DNA from 2 places in the Isoalcanivorax pacificus W11-5 genome. Region 2 is predicted to be linked to the other one. Evidence: predicted binding sites of a transcription regulator. Region 2 holds the regulator's gene; the other holds the start of a gene.

Region 1 (7,858 bases), 680 kb from region 2:
GCTGGGCAGCGAATACAGCATGCCGTCGTGGCCCATGGCGATGCCGTCGTCCACGGCGATGGTGTTGAATTCTTTTGCCACGCCGCCGGCCCGCTCCACTTCGCGGGCGACCAGCTGGCCCATGTCCTTCAGGTGCACGTGGCCGGGCACGAACTGGGTGAAGGAGTTGGCGATGGCGATGATCGGTTTGCCGAAGTCGCCGTCCTTCATGCCGGTGGCGCGCCACAGCGCGCGTGCGCCGGCCATGTTGCGGCCGTGGGTGGATGTCTTGGAGCGATAGTCTGGCATGTCGGTTCTCAGTGTCAGTGGTTCAGTTTGCTCAGGTCGGTGTCGTGGCGGCAGGGCCGCGACGTCAAAGCTGTTTGCGAAATACTTTCGAGTTGCGCTGGTAGTTGTACAGGCTCTTGCGCTCGCCCGGCAGTTCGTCCACCGGAATCGGCGCGAAGCCCTGTTCCTGGAACCAGTGCGCGGTCAGGGTGGACAGCACATACAGCGTGTGGATGCCCTGGCTGCGGGCGCGCTTCTCGAGATGCTCCAGCAGCTTGCGGCCGCGGTCGGCGTTGCGGTAGTCCGGGTGCACGGCAACGCAGGCGATCTCGCCGGACTGGCCGTCGTTGAACGGATACAGGGCCGCGCACCCGATCACCATGCCATCGCGCTCGGTGATGGTAAAGCGCTTGATCTCGGCTTCCAGCCGCTCGCGCGAGCGGCGCACCAGGGCCCCGGCGGCTTCCAGGGGCTCGATCAGTTCGAGGATGCCACCGACGTCTTCGATATAGGCGCCGCGCACGTTCTCGTAGTTTTCCCGGGTCACCAGCGTGCCGCAGCCGTCGCGGGTGAACAGCTCGCGCAGCAGTGCACCGTCCTCGCGGAAATTGACCAGGTGCGCGCGCGCCACGCCGTTGCTGGCGGCGTGGCAGGCGGCGGTGAGTTGCCGCTCGGTGGTCGGGTTCTGGATGATCTCGCGGGCCAGCAGTTGCCCGGCCTCCTGCGGCGAGATTTCGCGCACCAGCCGGCCATCGGCATCCACCACGCCGGTGTCTTCGCCGAGGTAGATGATCTTGTCGGCCTTCATGGCGATGGCGGTGGTCGAGGCCACTTCCTCGGAGTTCATGTTGAACAACTCGCCGGTGGGCGAGCAGCCGATGGGCGAGAGCAGCACAATGTTGCCGTCATCCAGCTGGCGGCGGATGGCGTCCACCTGCACCCGGCGTACCTCGCCGGTGTGCTGGTAGTCGAAACCGTCGCGCACGCCGACCGGCTTGGCGATGACGAAGTTGCCGGACACCACCTGGATGCTCGCGTTGTGCATCGGCGAGTTGGCCAGCCCCATGGAGAACAGCCCCTCGATACGCAGCCGCACGGCGCCGACTGCGTCCAGCGCGGCCTCCAGCGCAGCGGCATCGGTGATGCGGGTGTGACGCTCGAAGCGGGTATAGATGTTCTGCGCCGACAGTCGCGCGCTGATCTGCGGGCGGGCGCCGTGCACCAGGATCAGCCGGATGCCCAGGCTGTTGAGCAGCGCCAGGTCATGGATGATGTGGTGGAACCCCGGCTCCTGCACCGCCTCACCGGAAATCATCACCACGAAGGTGCGGCCCCGGTGCGCATTGATATAGGGCGAGGAATTGCGGAACCAGGCGACGTAGTCCTGCGTGGCGTCCCGGGCGGGCTGATCCATGGGATAGAACCTGCTGCGTTGAGTGTGCGACAGGCAAGTATAGATCAGCGGGGCCGGGGCTGTAATGCGGCGCCGGGCGCCAGGGGGGCTTGAGCTTTTCGCGTCAGACGTCCGACGTCAGACGTCCGACGCGCCACTCAAATCAGCCAAAGATGCCGGTAAGCATGTAGAAGAACAGGATCGACAGGCCGGCGCCGGCCGGCAGGGTCACGATCCAGGAGGTGAAGATGGTGCTGATCACGCGCAGGTTCAGTGCGCTGATGCCGCGCGCCATGCCGACCCCGAGCACCGCCCCCACCAGCGTGTGGGTGGTGGAGATCGGCAGGCCGATACCGGAGGCGATCACCACGGTGGAGGCCGCGCCCAGTTCGGCGGCGAAGCCACGGCTCGGGGTCAGCTCGGTGATCTTGCTGCCGACCGTGCTCATGACCCGGGCGCCGAGGATGGCCAGGCCGAACACGATCCCCACCGCGCCGAGCAACAGCACCCAGTTTGGCACCGCCGCCTGGGCCGCCACATCACCGCCAGTGGACACGACCGAGTAGATCGCGGCCAGCGGGCCGACCGCGTTGGCCACGTCATTGGAGCCGTGGGCAAAGGCCATGGCACAGGCGGTGAAGATCATCAGTACCGCGAACAGCTTCTCCACATTGGCGAAGCGGAACTGTTTTGCCGCCTGCGCATCGGGCTTGATGCGGGACAGCAGGGTCGCACCGACCGCGGCCACTACCAGGCCGGCAATGACCGCCGACAGCACGCTGGCCGGCGTGCTCATGTGCAGCCCGACGTGCTTGAGCCCCTTGGTGAACGTCACCATGGCGACCATGAAGCCGGTCATGAACATGTAGACCGGCACATAGCGCTTGGCCTGGGCATACGGGTCATCGGTGTTGAGGATCAGCTTCTGCACGCTGCGGAACAGGGCGTAGGAAATGACCCCGGCAAACAGCGGCGAGATCACCCAGCTGGCGACGATGTTGCCCATCTTGTCCCAGTGCACCACGTCCATGCCGATGCCGACCGCCGCGAAGCCGACGATGGCACCGACGATCGAATGCGTGGTGGACACCGGCCAGCCGAAGGCGGACGCCACTACCAGCCAGATGCCGGCGGCCAGCAACGAGGCCATCATGCCGTACACCAGCAGGTGGGGGGTGTCCGCCATGACCTCGCTGTCGACGATGCCGGAGCGGATGGTCTGGGTCACTTCACCCCCGGCCAGGTAGGCGCCGGCGGCTTCAAAGATGATCGCGATGATGATCGCCTGCTTCACGGTCAGCGCACGGCTGCCGACCGAGGTGCCCATGGCGTTGGCGACGTCGTTGGCGCCGATGCCCCAGGCCATCAGAAAGCCGAAGGCGCAGGCCAGGACGAGAATGGTGGTGCTGTTGGCGATGATGATATCCATGCTGCACGACGCTCCTAACTGGCCACGAGGCGGTGCAACTGGCCACCGACTTTATGCGCGCGGTCGGCCAGGTCGCCGACCCACTCAATGATCTTGTAGAGGAAGATCACATCCACCGGCGGCCAGTCTTTTTCCAGGCCATAGAGAATGGCGCGGATCTCGATCTGCTGGCGGTCGGTCTCACGCTCGAGGTTGTCCAGCTCTTCGATCATGTCCTCGATCATGCGCACTTCCGGGCCGCCGAAGCCGGTTTCCAGCAGCTCGTCCAGCTCGTTGATGGCCTTCAGGGCCTGCGCGGAGGTGTCGATGGCGCGCTGTACGTAGGCCAGCATCTGCGGGGCCAGCGGGGCGGGCAGGGTCATGCGGCGGCCGAGCATCAGGCCGGCGATGTCCTTGGCCTTGTTGGCGACCCGGTCCTGGATGCTGATCAGCTCCAGCAGGTCGGTACGCGGCATCGGCAGGAACAGGCTGTTCGGCAGGTTGAGCCGGAACTGCTTCTTCATCTCGTCGGCTTCGTTTTCCAGCCGGGTGATCTGTTGCTGCAATGCATTGCCGCGCTCCCAGTCGTTGTCGATGGCGGCCTGAAAGAAGGCATCCAGCTCGCTCACGCACTGCTGCACGGTCTCGTAGTGTTTCTGTAGAGGCTTGATGGGTGAACGGCCGAACAGGCCGGCTATAGAGCTGCCCAGGGACATGATGTGGCTCTCCGTCACATAGGGAGGGGTGCGGGCGCGAGTATAGGGGCAGCCACCGGATATTTCACCTTTGTGACATCACTCCCTGCGGGGGCGATGACGGGCAGCCTGAGGCCGGGTACAGTTGCCGGATAAGAAGAATGTCGCAGTCCGTCTGGGGCGACAGCAGGGATCATCGGAGGAGAGAACGCCCGTGACAGCCAATGTTCGCAGCCCGCAGGCCCTGGCCGGCCTGGAAATCGATGTGCGCTGGGTCATGCGCGAACTGCTCGAGGCCGGGCATGTCACCCAGGGCGACTACAACGTCATCTCCACCACCCCGCGCGAAAAGAAAGAACTCAACTGGCACCCGCTGCAGATCGTTGCCAAGTACCGGCTGGAGGACCAGCAGCAAAAAGGGCGGGTGCTGGACATCGACTGGCTGAGCCACTGGCTGGCGGATCGGGCCGGTTTGCCGGTGTTCCACATCGACCCGCTGAAGGCGAAAGTGGACCCGATCACCGCGCTGATGTCCTACGCCTTTGCCGAGCGGCACGGCATCCTCGCCGTGGAAGTGGGCCGCGATCGCGTCACCGTGGCCTGCGACCAGCCGTTCCAGCGGGCCTGGGAAGAGCATCTGGCCCAGGTGCTGCGCGAGCGTGAACTGGAAGTGGTGTTCGCCAACCCCGAACAACTGCGCCGCTACCGCATCGAGTTCTACAACCTGTCCCGCTCGATTGCCGGCGCCCGCGACGTCAGCGGCCAGAACCTGGGCACGGTGACCAACTTCGAGCAGCTGCTGGAACTGGGGCAGGGCGGCACGCCGGACGCCGACGACCAGCACATCGTCAATATCGTCGACTGGATACTGCAATACGCCTTCGCCCAGCGCGCCAGCGACATTCACCTGGAGCCGCGCCGCGATACCGGGCGCATGCGCTTCCGCATCGATGGCGTGCTGCATGACGTGTACGAATTGCCGGCGGCGATCATGGCCGCCGTCACCAGCCGCTTGAAGATCCTCACCCGCCTGAACGTGGCCGAGAAGCGCAAGCCGCAGGACGGCCGCCTGAAGACCAAGACGCCGGACGGCGCCGAAGTGGAACTGCGTATTTCCACCCTGCCCACCGCCTTCGGCGAAAAGATGGTGATGCGGATCTTCGACCCGGACGTGCTGGTGCGCAGCTTCGACCAGCTCGGGTTCTCGAAAGAGGACTACGAGATCTGGCAGCGCATGACCGGCAACAACAACGGCATCGTGTTTGTCACCGGCCCCACCGGCTCGGGCAAGACCACCACCCTGTATTCCACCCTCAAGCAACTGTCCACGCCGGAGGTGAACGTCTGCACCATCGAGGACCCGATCGAGATGGTGGAGCCGAGTTTCAACCAGATGCAGGTGCAGGCCAATATCGATGTCGGCTTCGCCCAGGGCGTGAAGGCGCTGCTGCGGCAGGACCCGGACATCATCATGATTGGCGAGATCCGCGACCTGCCCACCGCCGACATGGCGATCCAGGCGGCGCTGACCGGCCATCTGGTGCTCTCCACGCTGCACACCAACGATGCGCCCAGCTCCGTGACCCGCCTGATCGACCTGGGTGTGCCGCCGTATCTGGTCACCGCCACCGTCAACGGCGTCATGGCGCAGCGGCTGGTGCGCACCCTGTGCCCGCACTGCAAAGAGGCCATGCCGGTGGAACCGGCCGCCTGGGAAGAGCTGTGCCGGCCGTTCAAGCTGAAGATGCCGGCGCAGGTGTACCGCCCGGTGGGCTGCCTGGAATGCCGTGGCACCGGCTACCTGGGCCGCATGGGCGTGTACGAGACGATGCCGCTGACCAGCAGCCTCAAGGGCGTGATCAGCCGTGGCGGCGACCTGGAAACCATCACCCGCGAAGCGCTCAAGAGCGGCATGAAGCCCCTGCGCATCAGCGGCGCCCGCAAAGTCGCCCTGGGCCTCACCACCGTCGAGGAAGTCCTGCGCGTCACGCCCATGCAGGATGTCCTGCTCGGCTGATCCCGCTCGCAGCGCGTAGCCCGAGGCACGCCCTCTGGCATTCCGCGCCGCACCCGCAGACAATAGCGCCGCATGACAATCCCCGATTTCACATCCCTGCCAGAGACCCTGGCCGACGCCCTGCGCCGGCACTGGACGCGTTTTGTCGAAGCCGGCGGCGAGTTGCCGCCGTCGCTGGCCGCCACGCTGCCGAAGGTCTGGGCCGGCTCGGACTATGTGGCCGAGCGCATGATCCGCACCCCCATGCTGGCGGAATGGCTGGTGCATTCGGGCAACCTGGCGCAGCGGCTGGACGCCAGCAGCCTGCGCGAGGAAGTGGCTGCCGCATTGCGTGACGCCGCCGATGACGCGGCGCTGTTCGCCGCCCTGCGGCAGCTGCGCCACCGGCACATGGTGCGCATCATCTGGCGCGACCTCAGCGGGCTGGGGGATTACCACAGCACCGTGGCCGACCTGTCGTTGCTGGCGGACACGCTGATCAATGCCGCGCTGGAAAAACTCTACGTCGCGCTGTGCGAACGCGAAGGGACGCCGTTGAGCCCCGGCGGCACGCCGGTGCGCATGGTGGTGTTCGCCATGGGCAAGCTGGGTGCGCGCGAACTGAACCTGTCCTCGGATATCGACCTGATCTTTGCCTACGAACATGAAGGCGAAATTGAAGGCCATCGTCGTGAGATGTCCTACCACCAGTTTTTCGTGCGGCTCGGCCAGCAGCTGATCAAGGCGCTGGACCAGAATACCGCCGACGGCTTTGTGTTCCGCGTCGACATGCGGCTGCGCCCCTGGGGCGGCGCCGGTGCGCTGGCGGTGGGCTTCGATGCCATGGAAGGGTATTACGAGGAGCAGGGCCGCGAATGGGAGCGGTACGCGCTGATCAAGATCCGCCCGGTGGCGGGTGACCTTGCCGCCGGTGAGCGTATGGTCAAGCGCCTGAAGCCGTTCGTGTACCGCCGTTACATCGATTACGGCGCGTTCGAATCACTGCGCGAAATGAAGGCGCTGATCGAGCGCGAAGTGCGCCGCAAGGGTATCCAGGCCGATGTGAAACTTGGCCCCGGCGGTATCCGTGAAGTGGAATTTATCGTGCAGGCGTTCCAGCTGATTCGCGGCGGCCAGTTGCCGGCGCTGCGTGTCTCGAATCTGCTGCGCGTGCTGCCGCAACTGGTGGAGCAGGAGCTGCTGCCGGATGATGTGGCGGAAGAGTTGCGCGAGGCGTATCTGTTCCTGCGCAATATGGAGCACCGCCTGCAGGCCGTGGCCGATCGGCAGACCCAGCGGCTGCCGGAAAGCGACGATGACTGGCTGCGGCTGGCGCTGGCGATGGGGTACCGGGATCGTCGCAGTTGCGAACGGGCGTTGTCCCGGCATCGTGACCGGGTGCGTTTCCATTTCAGCCAGGTGATCGCCGACCCGGAAACGGACCATCAGGAGGTCGAAGGCGCCGACCGCGAGCTGCTGGATGTCTGGCTCGGCCTGGTGGACGAGGAAACCGCTGCCGGCCTGCTGGGCGGGCTGGGCATTGACGAGCCGGCACCGATTCTGGCGCAGCTTGATGCCTTCCGTGAAAGCCGTGCCGTCGCCAACATGCAGCGCATCGCCCGCGAGCGCCTCGACCGGCTGATGCCGCGCCTGCTGGAAAACCTCGGCTATCAACAGGGCGGCCCGATTACCACCCAGCGCGTGCTGGCATTTCTGGAAGCCGTGCTGCGCCGCTCCGCATACATCGCCTTGCTGGTGGAAAACCCGCACGCGCTGACGCAACTGGTGAAGCTGTCCGGGGCCAGCCCGTGGATCGCCGAGCAGCTGACCCGCCACCCGGTGCTGCTGGACGAACTGCTCGACGCCCGCACCCTGTATTCGCCGCCCCAGCGCAGCGAACTGGACGACGAGCTGCGCCAGCAACTGCTGCGCGTGGCGGAAGACGATCTCGAACAGCAGATGGAAGTGCTGCGGCATTTCAAGCAGGCGCACCTGTTGCGCGTGGCCGCCTCGGAAGTGACCGAGGTGCTGCCGCTGATGCGCGTCAGTGACTACCTGACCTGGCTGGCCGAGGCGATCCTGCACCAGGTAGTGCAACT
Region 2 (7,858 bases):
AAGTGCGGAGCGCAAATCCCCACACCCCGAACGTGGCCAGACTATACTGCAAACCCAGCTCGAAGCCGGACGGCCCCGCATCCGGCAAGGCCAGCATGAGATTCTCGATAAGGCGCATTTCCTGGGTGCGCGTGATCAGCCCCTCACCCCCTGCGAGGGAGACATCAGAGATCCCGGTGCCCAGCAGGCAGGTTTGCCGGTCGATACCGTTGCGCTGGGCGAAATTGAGCATGACCTCGCTGATCGCCGCCGGGTGCAGTGTTTCCCCAGTGTTGTGCATGGCTCGTTACCACTTCTTCCAATGGCCAGTATTGCAGGGCAGATGGCCGCAGCGGCTATTCTGGTGGCTATGGGGCGACTTTACTATGGGATATGACAGTCCCGACAAGAGGCCACCTGCATGGAGCCGGCGACATTGAACAAGCAGGCCATTGCCTGCGCGAAACATTATATGGGGAAAACGGCCTGGCTGACCGTTGCGCTCACGTTGGCAGTGGTGGTGACTTTTGCGGCCACGCTATTATTGTTCGCCGGCGGAGCATTGCCTGCCTGGGGCGCTTACCTGGCGGTGTCCGTGCTGACTTATATGGCCTATACACCGCTCCATGAAGCCGCCCATGGCAACATCCAGGGCCAGCACGATAGTCGAAAATGGATGAACGATCTTTGCGGTTATCTGGTTGCTCCCATCATCGCCATCCCCTATGCGTCACACCGCATCGAGCACTTCGCCCATCACCGTTATACCAATCAGCCGGAGAAAGACCCGGACTTTATAGTCAGTGGCATGCAGAAGGGCCTGATGGCCGTGGTCACTAACGGGCTGCGCTTGCTGTGGATTCAGAATACCTTTTTCCTGAAACACGGCTGGGCTGGCGCCTCAGCGACCGAACGCCTGATTTATTGCATGGAACTCGCGGTGTCACTGGGCTGGCGCGTTGCCTTAATAGCCCTGGTGCATCAACCCGGCACGATAGCCGTGGTTTTAGGGGGTTATTACACGGGCGCTCTTTTTACTGCGTACTGGTTCGCCTATCGGCCGCATCACCCGTACAAGACAAGCGAACGCTATCGCAACACCAATAGCCTGATCATGCCCTTCTGGATGAAACCCGTGGAGTGGTTCTGGCTAGGGCAGAACCTGCACTCCATTCATCATCTTTTCCCCCGCGTCCCCTTTTACAGATACCATGCGCTACATCGGGATATTCAGTTTATTCTGCGGGAACAGGGCACACCTATTATCGGTATCTTTTCGCGCCAACCGGTGACGAGTGGCCAACCCGGAAAAGAAACACCCAGAGTTGTCTGATCAGGCTCCACAGAAAGGAGCCGACTGGATATCCAGACGGCAGCACTCAGACATTGTCACCAGACGCGCCCGGGTGCCGAAACGTTTGGTGATGTGATGCTGGAATTTCAGGGGGAAGGCTGATCACACGCGTCCGCAAACCCTTCCACCGGCTTTCCCGTTGCCCGCCTTCGTCTCCGCCAAAGTGCGCCGGCACAGGAATACACGAAGCAGGCGAACGGCAGCGTCAATTATGACGGACGATATCAGGCAGCTTTCTGCTTTTTGGGCATGATGAATTTCATCAAGGTCATGAACCACATCAACTGACCCGGATCGCCTTCGATCTTGATCTTGCCCTGCTGCATGCCTTCCATGAACGCCATCTGGTTCTTGCCGGCCTTTTGCAGTGTGGCGAAGGCGTAGGCAGCGTCCTCGAAGGCCAGCGTCACGGTCGGCGCGGGGTTCAGGCCGCCACGGGCGGTCACGCCGCTGGGCTGGAAGTGAAACCAGCGTGCGGGCGCACCCGCTTTGGTGCGCCATTGCATGATCACGTTGCGGTTTTCCAGTTGCTTGCGGAAATCCGCGTTATGGCGCCCCAGCCAGCGCAGGCGCCAGCCCAGAATCAACAGTACCAGCCGAAATCGCATTGCCGTTCCCTCGTCTGAAAAAAGCCGCCGCCTCAGAACAGGGCGGGCAGCTCCTTGTTGAGTTTCATTTTTTCGCCGCAGGCGTCGCCGGTCAGGGCGTAGCCACGCAACTGCCCGTCGGTGTCGCGGAACAGTGCCTTGACGTGGTGGCCATCGACCTCAAACTCCCAGTCGCCGGCCACATCCTGTGGCGGCGGCACGCACACCACCGGGCAGGCCGGCGTCTTGATGGTCACCGGCATGACGCCGTAGCTCACCGCAGTGTCCTCGCCAGCGAGGGTTTTCGCCAGCGCGCGCGCCGCGCTCATCAGCGGCAGCACATACAGCAGCACATGGCCGTTCACTTCCGCGCAATCGCCCAGGGCATAAATATCCGGGTCACTGCTGCGCAGGAAACGGTCCACTTTGACACCGCGGCCGGTGTCCAGGCCGGCGTCTTTGGCCAGGCCAATGCGCGGGCGCAGGCCCACGGCAGACAGCACGATATCCACGTCCACGGTGCTGTGATCGGACAGCGTCACCCGCACACCGTCGCCGTGCCGGTCCACGCGCTGCGCAAACGGGCCGAAGTGAAACACCACACCGAGTTTGCCCAGCGCGGACGACACCGCCACCGATGCCGGCTCCGGCAGGAAGGTCGGCAGGCAGCGGCCTACCGGCTCCACCACATGCACCTTATAACCGCCGTTGGTGAGGTCGTTGGCGAACTCACAGCCGATCAGGCCGCCGCCCACCACCAGCACGGTTTTCTTGCCGGCGGCCGCCTCGCGGAAGCGGGCGTAGTCCATCAGGTCGTTGACGGTATAGACCGCGTCCATGCCGTCGCCTTCCATCGGCGGGCGGAACACGTCGGCGCCGCAGGCCAGCACCAGCTTGCTGTAGGTCAGCCGTTCGTCGCCGAGCACCACTTGTTTTGCGTCACGATCGATCGCCGTAACGGTAACGCCGGTACGCAGCGTGGCATTGAAGGTCGATGCGGTCTGTTCCGGACCCCCCATGGCCAGTTCGTCCGCGCCCTTTTCTTTGGTGAAACCGGTGGAGAGCATCGGCTTGGAATAGTTACGACCGTCATCGGCGGTCAGCATGATCACGGGGGTATCCTGGTCGAGCTTGCGCAGCTCTTTGACCAGATTGAAACCGGCCAGGCCGGTTCCGATGACGATAATGGGGTCCATAGGCTTCTCGGTGTCCGGCGGCATTGATCAGGGCAGGCGGTCCGGGGCGCGTCGCGCCCCGCAGGTGGGATGGATCAGATTTCCACCATTTCGAAATCATCTTTGGAAACGCCGCAATCCGGGCAAACCCAATCATCCGGTACGTCGTCCCAGGCGGTGCCCGGCGCAATGCCTTCGTCCGGCAGGCCCTCGGCTTCGTCATAAATGAAGCCGCACACTACGCATTCCCACTTTCTCATGATCTTTCCTCACGCTTATCCGGGGCTAAGTCACCGGCCGGCGAAGGCAGCCGGGTGACCCGCGAAGGCGCCTAAACTAGCGGCGCCCATATGAAAAATCAATGACATCGGGGCCACAATGCCATTCGCCTCTGGCAACATATGACCCACCCTGATGCGCCGCCGGTTTCTTGCCAAGACCGGGACCCTGGCGCATAGTGCGCGCGGCATCCTCCAGCCGGCCGGAGCCTCTTCCGTGAAGCAGCCGTTTTACCCCAGTCCCATCCTGCCTGCACAGTGCCACTGGCAACCCCTTGGACGCCAGCCCCTGCCCCCGGTGATCGGTGACTGGATCGCCGACAGCGGCTCCCTGACCCGCCGCCTGCGCCAGCATGGCCGCTTCGCCGTGCAGCCGCTGCGCCAACTGATTACCCGGCCCACCGCCACCGAACTGCGCCTGGCCGGCCAGCGCCCGCGCCAGCATGCGCTACTGCGTGAAGTGTTGCTGACGCTCGATGGCGAACCGGTGGTCTTTGCGCGCAGCATGCTGCCACTGCGCTCGCTGCGCGGCGCCAACCGGGTGCTCGGTCATATGGCCCGCCGCTCACTGGGCCTGGAGCTGTTCAAGCCGCCGCAGGCCACGCGGCGCGCCGTCTGGGTCACCTGCCTCGATGGCGCCCGCCTGCCGGTGCCCGGCCTACACGGTCCGGTCTGGGGGCGCGAGTCGCTGTTCGAGAAACGTGGCCAGCCCTGTCTGGTGGCGGAATTCTTCCTGCCGGCGCTGTGGGCACGGCCAGACGTCGCCGGTGGCATGCCCTCCCATCACCGGCGCTGAAGCCCGTGTCCATCGGCGCTATGATGACGCCTTTCACGGACAAGGCAGACCGCTGATGCTTGCTGCGATACAGACCCGCTACCCCGCTCTCTGGCCCTGGATTCAGCTGATGCGCCTGGATCGCCCGATCGGCGCCTTGCTGCTGCTCTGGCCCACGCTCTGGGCGGTCTGGGTGGCCGGCGACGGCACGCCGAGCCTGACCGTGATCCTGGTGTTTATTGCCGGCGTCTGGGTGATGCGCGCCGCCGGCTGTGTGATCAACGACTTTGCCGACCGTGATTTCGACGGCAGCGTGGCCCGCACCCGCGAGCGGCCACTGGCCACCGGCGCCCTGAGCGCGAAACAGGCGCTGCTGCTGTTCGCCGGCCTGCTGGTGCTGGCGCTGTTGCTGTTGATCCCGCTGAACCGCTTCACCTTCTATCTTTCTTTTGGCGGCGCCGGGCTGGCGATCCTGTACCCCTTCATGAAGCGCTTCACCTTCCTGCCGCAACTGTTTCTCGGCGCCGCCTTTGGCTGGGCCATCCCGATGGCGTTTGCGGCCGAGACGGGCAGCCTGCCGGCGGCGGCCTGGCTGATCTTCACCGCCAAGGTGGTGTGGACCGTGGCCTACGACACCCAGTACGCCATGTGCGACCGCGAGGACGACCTCAAGATCGGCATCAAGAGCACCGCCATTCTGTTCGGTGACGCCGACCGGCTGATCATCGGTGTGCTGCAGGCCCTGACACTGTGGCCACTGTGGCTGCTCGGCCGCGGCCTGGATTTCGGCTGGCCCTGGCACCTGGGGCTGGCCGTCGCCGCTGTGCTGTTCGTCTACCAGCAGTGGCTGATCCGTGACCGCGAACCGGCGGCCTGCTTCCGCGCCTTCCTCAATAACCAGTGGGTGGGCCTGGCTATCTTCGCGGGCCTGTGGCTGCAATACCTGCTGCGCTGAATCACCGTGACCGGCCGACAGAAATGTAAAAATTTTTACACTGCGGCCGCTCATATCTCCCAAACCACGCCATTTGCGGGGTTTCACGCTGGCGGGGCCGTCGGCCTGCTGTTGACAGCGGTGGCGGTGTCATATTCTTGTCACTAAACGGCCATCTAATGGGCACCCTAAACCATTAGCGAAAAAACTGACCGCCATGAGCAAACACAAGATCCTGATTGTTGACGACGAGCCGGCGATCCGCGAGATGGTCGCGGTGGCGCTGGAGCTGGCCGACTTTGAAGTGCTGGAAGCGGAAAACGCCCAGCAGGCTCACGAGATCATTGTCGATGCACGCCCGGAGCTGGTGCTGCTCGACTGGATGCTGCCCTCGGTGAGCGGCATCGAACTGGCCCGCCGCCTCAAGCGCGACGAGGGCACCTCGGAAATTCCGATCATCATGCTCACCGCCAAGAGCGAAGAGGACAACAAGATCCAGGGCCTGGACGTCGGCGCGGATGACTACATCACCAAGCCGTTTTCCACCCGCGAACTGATCTCGCGCATCAAGGCCGTGCTGCGCCGCACGTCTGCCGGTGGCGCCGAGAAAGCCATCGAAGTGGAAGGCCTGTGCCTGGACCCGGTCAGCCACCGCATCACCGCCAACGGCGACCCGGTGGACATGGGCCCGACCGAATACCGCCTGCTGGAATTCTTCATGAGCCACCAGGAACGCGCCTACTCCCGCACGCAGCTGCTGGACCAGGTGTGGGGTGCCAACGTGTACGTGGAAGACCGCACCATCGACGTCCACATCCGCCGCCTGCGCAAGGCCCTGTCGCCGTATGATTTCGACCGGTTCATCCAGACCGTGCGCGGCACCGGGTACCGCTTCTCCATCAAGACCCCGCGCGTCGCCTGACGCACGCCGTGGCGGCAGGGTACACTGCGCTGACCGGATGACCTGCCTGGGTCACCGGACAACGTAGCGCGTGCCGATGGTGGAGAAACCGGCTTGAATTTTACTGCGAACACCGAACTGCGCCGTATCGCCCTGCTGCTGGTGATCGGCTTTGCGCTGTCCTGGTATCTTGGCACCCTGTGGCCGGCGGCGCTGTTGCCGATTGCCTACATCGGTTATTCCTTCGGCCAGCTGGTGCGTTTCCATCGCTGGATCATGCGTTACCCCGACGACTGGGAACCCCCGGAGGGCACCGGCGCCTGGGGCGAACTGTTCGACGCCATCTACCGCATGCTGCGCAAGGAATACGCAGCACGCGATGACCTGCAGCAATTGATCAGCCGCGCGGAAAGCTCCGTTACCGCATTGCGCGACGCGGTGGTCGTGGTCGACAAACGCGGCCGGCTGGAATACTGGAACCTGGCCGCCGAACGCCTGCTCGGTTTCCGCGCCCCGCAGGACCGCCGCCAGACGTTCACCAACCTGGTCCGCGACCCGCGCTTTGTCACCTATCTGCAGGCCGGCAATTTCGAACAGCCCATCGATCTGCCATCGCCGCTGGATGACAACGTGCAGCTGGAATACACCATCACCCGCTTCGGTGCCGGCGAATGGCTGGTGCTGGTGCGCGATGTGACACGGCTGCACAACCTGGAACAGATGCGCAAGGACTTCGTCGCCAACGTCAGCCACGAGCTGAAAACACCGCTGACCGTGCTCAAGGGCTACCTGGAAACCCTGATCGATACCATGCCGCCAGAGCAGAAACGCGTGCACCGCGCACTGCTGCAGATGAACCAGCAGAGCCAGCGCATGGAGGCCCTGATCAACGATCTGCTGCTGCTCGCGCGCCTGGAAGGCACCGAGGCCGACAAGCACAACCAGCGCGTGCAGATTGCGCCGATGCTGCGCCGCCTGCGCCAGGATGGCCAGGCCACCGACCCGGAAAAAAACCACGAGTTGCACCTGGAAGTGGACCCGAGCGCCACTGTGTTCGGCGACCCGGCAGAGCTGCAAAGTGCGTTCGGCAACCTGATCACCAACGCGGTGAAGTACACCCCGCAAAACGGTCGCATCGAAATCCGCTGGTGGGAAGATGACCGGGGCGGCCACCTGAGCGTGCATGACAACGGCGTCGGCATCGACCCGCGCCATATCCCGCGCCTGACCGAACGCTTCTACCGCCCGGACTCCAGCCGCGTCACCCAGACCGGCGGCACCGGCCTGGGCCTGGCGATCGTCAAGCACGTACTGATCCGCCACAACGCGCGGCTGGAAATCCAGAGCCAGCCGGGCAAGGGCAGCACCTTTACCTGTCATTTCCCGCCGCACCGGCTGGCGCCGGCGCAGAGTGTGGAGGAAGCGGGTTAAGTTCGTGTCAGCCAGTATTGAGACCGGCGGCGATGATGTGCCACCGCCAGCACGAGTATCTGCTGGTCGATAGCGCGATAAAGAATGGAGAAAGGGGAGCGTTGCATCACTACGCGCCGGATATCGGGTGATGCCTCAATGGGCCATAGCGTCAGCTGCTCGCAGTAGCGTTACCTCCAGCTCATCAATCAGCGCAGCGCCCAATCCCTGAACGCGTTGTTCATAGAAGCCTGTTGCTTCGAGGAACTCGGCCTCGCCCGCCGCCTCCCACGCCATCAAGAGGCCGGCAACGCCCCTACCCACCCTCTGGCCAAGAGGCTAGGCTATCACCCATGCATTCCCTGGCGCCCACCCGGCCACGGCCGGGACTGCTGCTTATCCTCTGCCTGCTGACGACCAGCCTGTGGGCTACGTCGCTGCATGCTTCGACGATCTCCGCCGCGA

Evidence for each region. The regulator PhoB, encoded in region 2, activates phosphate uptake and scavenging genes when phosphate is short. The targets are predictions, from matches to a motif close to TGTCATANNNNTGTCANA.
Region 1: the regulator PhoB is predicted to act here: its motif matches at 3,845-3,862, upstream of S7S_RS02225 (TIGR00153 family protein).

The regions. Positions count from the first base shown of each region.
Region 1 covers NZ_CP004387.1:466,601-474,458, forward strand. The annotation lists gene ilvD (dihydroxy-acid dehydratase) at 1-288, opposite strand, end outside; gene argA (amino-acid N-acetyltransferase) at 353-1,681, opposite strand; gene S7S_RS02220 (inorganic phosphate transporter) at 1,824-3,089, opposite strand; gene S7S_RS02225 (TIGR00153 family protein) at 3,104-3,784, opposite strand; gene tfpB (type IV pilus assembly ATPase TfpB) at 3,978-5,780, shown strand; gene glnE (bifunctional [glutamate--ammonia ligase]-adenylyl-L-tyrosine phosphorylase/[glutamate--ammonia-ligase] adenylyltransferase) at 5,853-7,858, shown strand, end outside.
Region 2 covers NZ_CP004387.1:3,951,111-3,958,968, forward strand. The annotation lists gene S7S_RS17775 (AraC family transcriptional regulator) at 1-280, opposite strand, end outside; gene S7S_RS17780 (fatty acid desaturase family protein) at 401-1,312, shown strand; gene S7S_RS17785 (hypothetical protein) at 1,558-1,941, opposite strand; gene S7S_RS17790 (NAD(P)/FAD-dependent oxidoreductase) at 1,974-3,116, opposite strand; gene rd (rubredoxin) at 3,191-3,355, opposite strand; gene S7S_RS17800 (chorismate--pyruvate lyase family protein) at 3,591-4,169, shown strand; gene ubiA (4-hydroxybenzoate octaprenyltransferase) at 4,225-5,103, shown strand; gene phoB (phosphate regulon transcriptional regulator PhoB) at 5,300-6,004, shown strand; gene phoR (phosphate regulon sensor histidine kinase PhoR) at 6,098-7,414, shown strand; gene S7S_RS17820 (hypothetical protein) at 7,747-7,858, shown strand, end outside.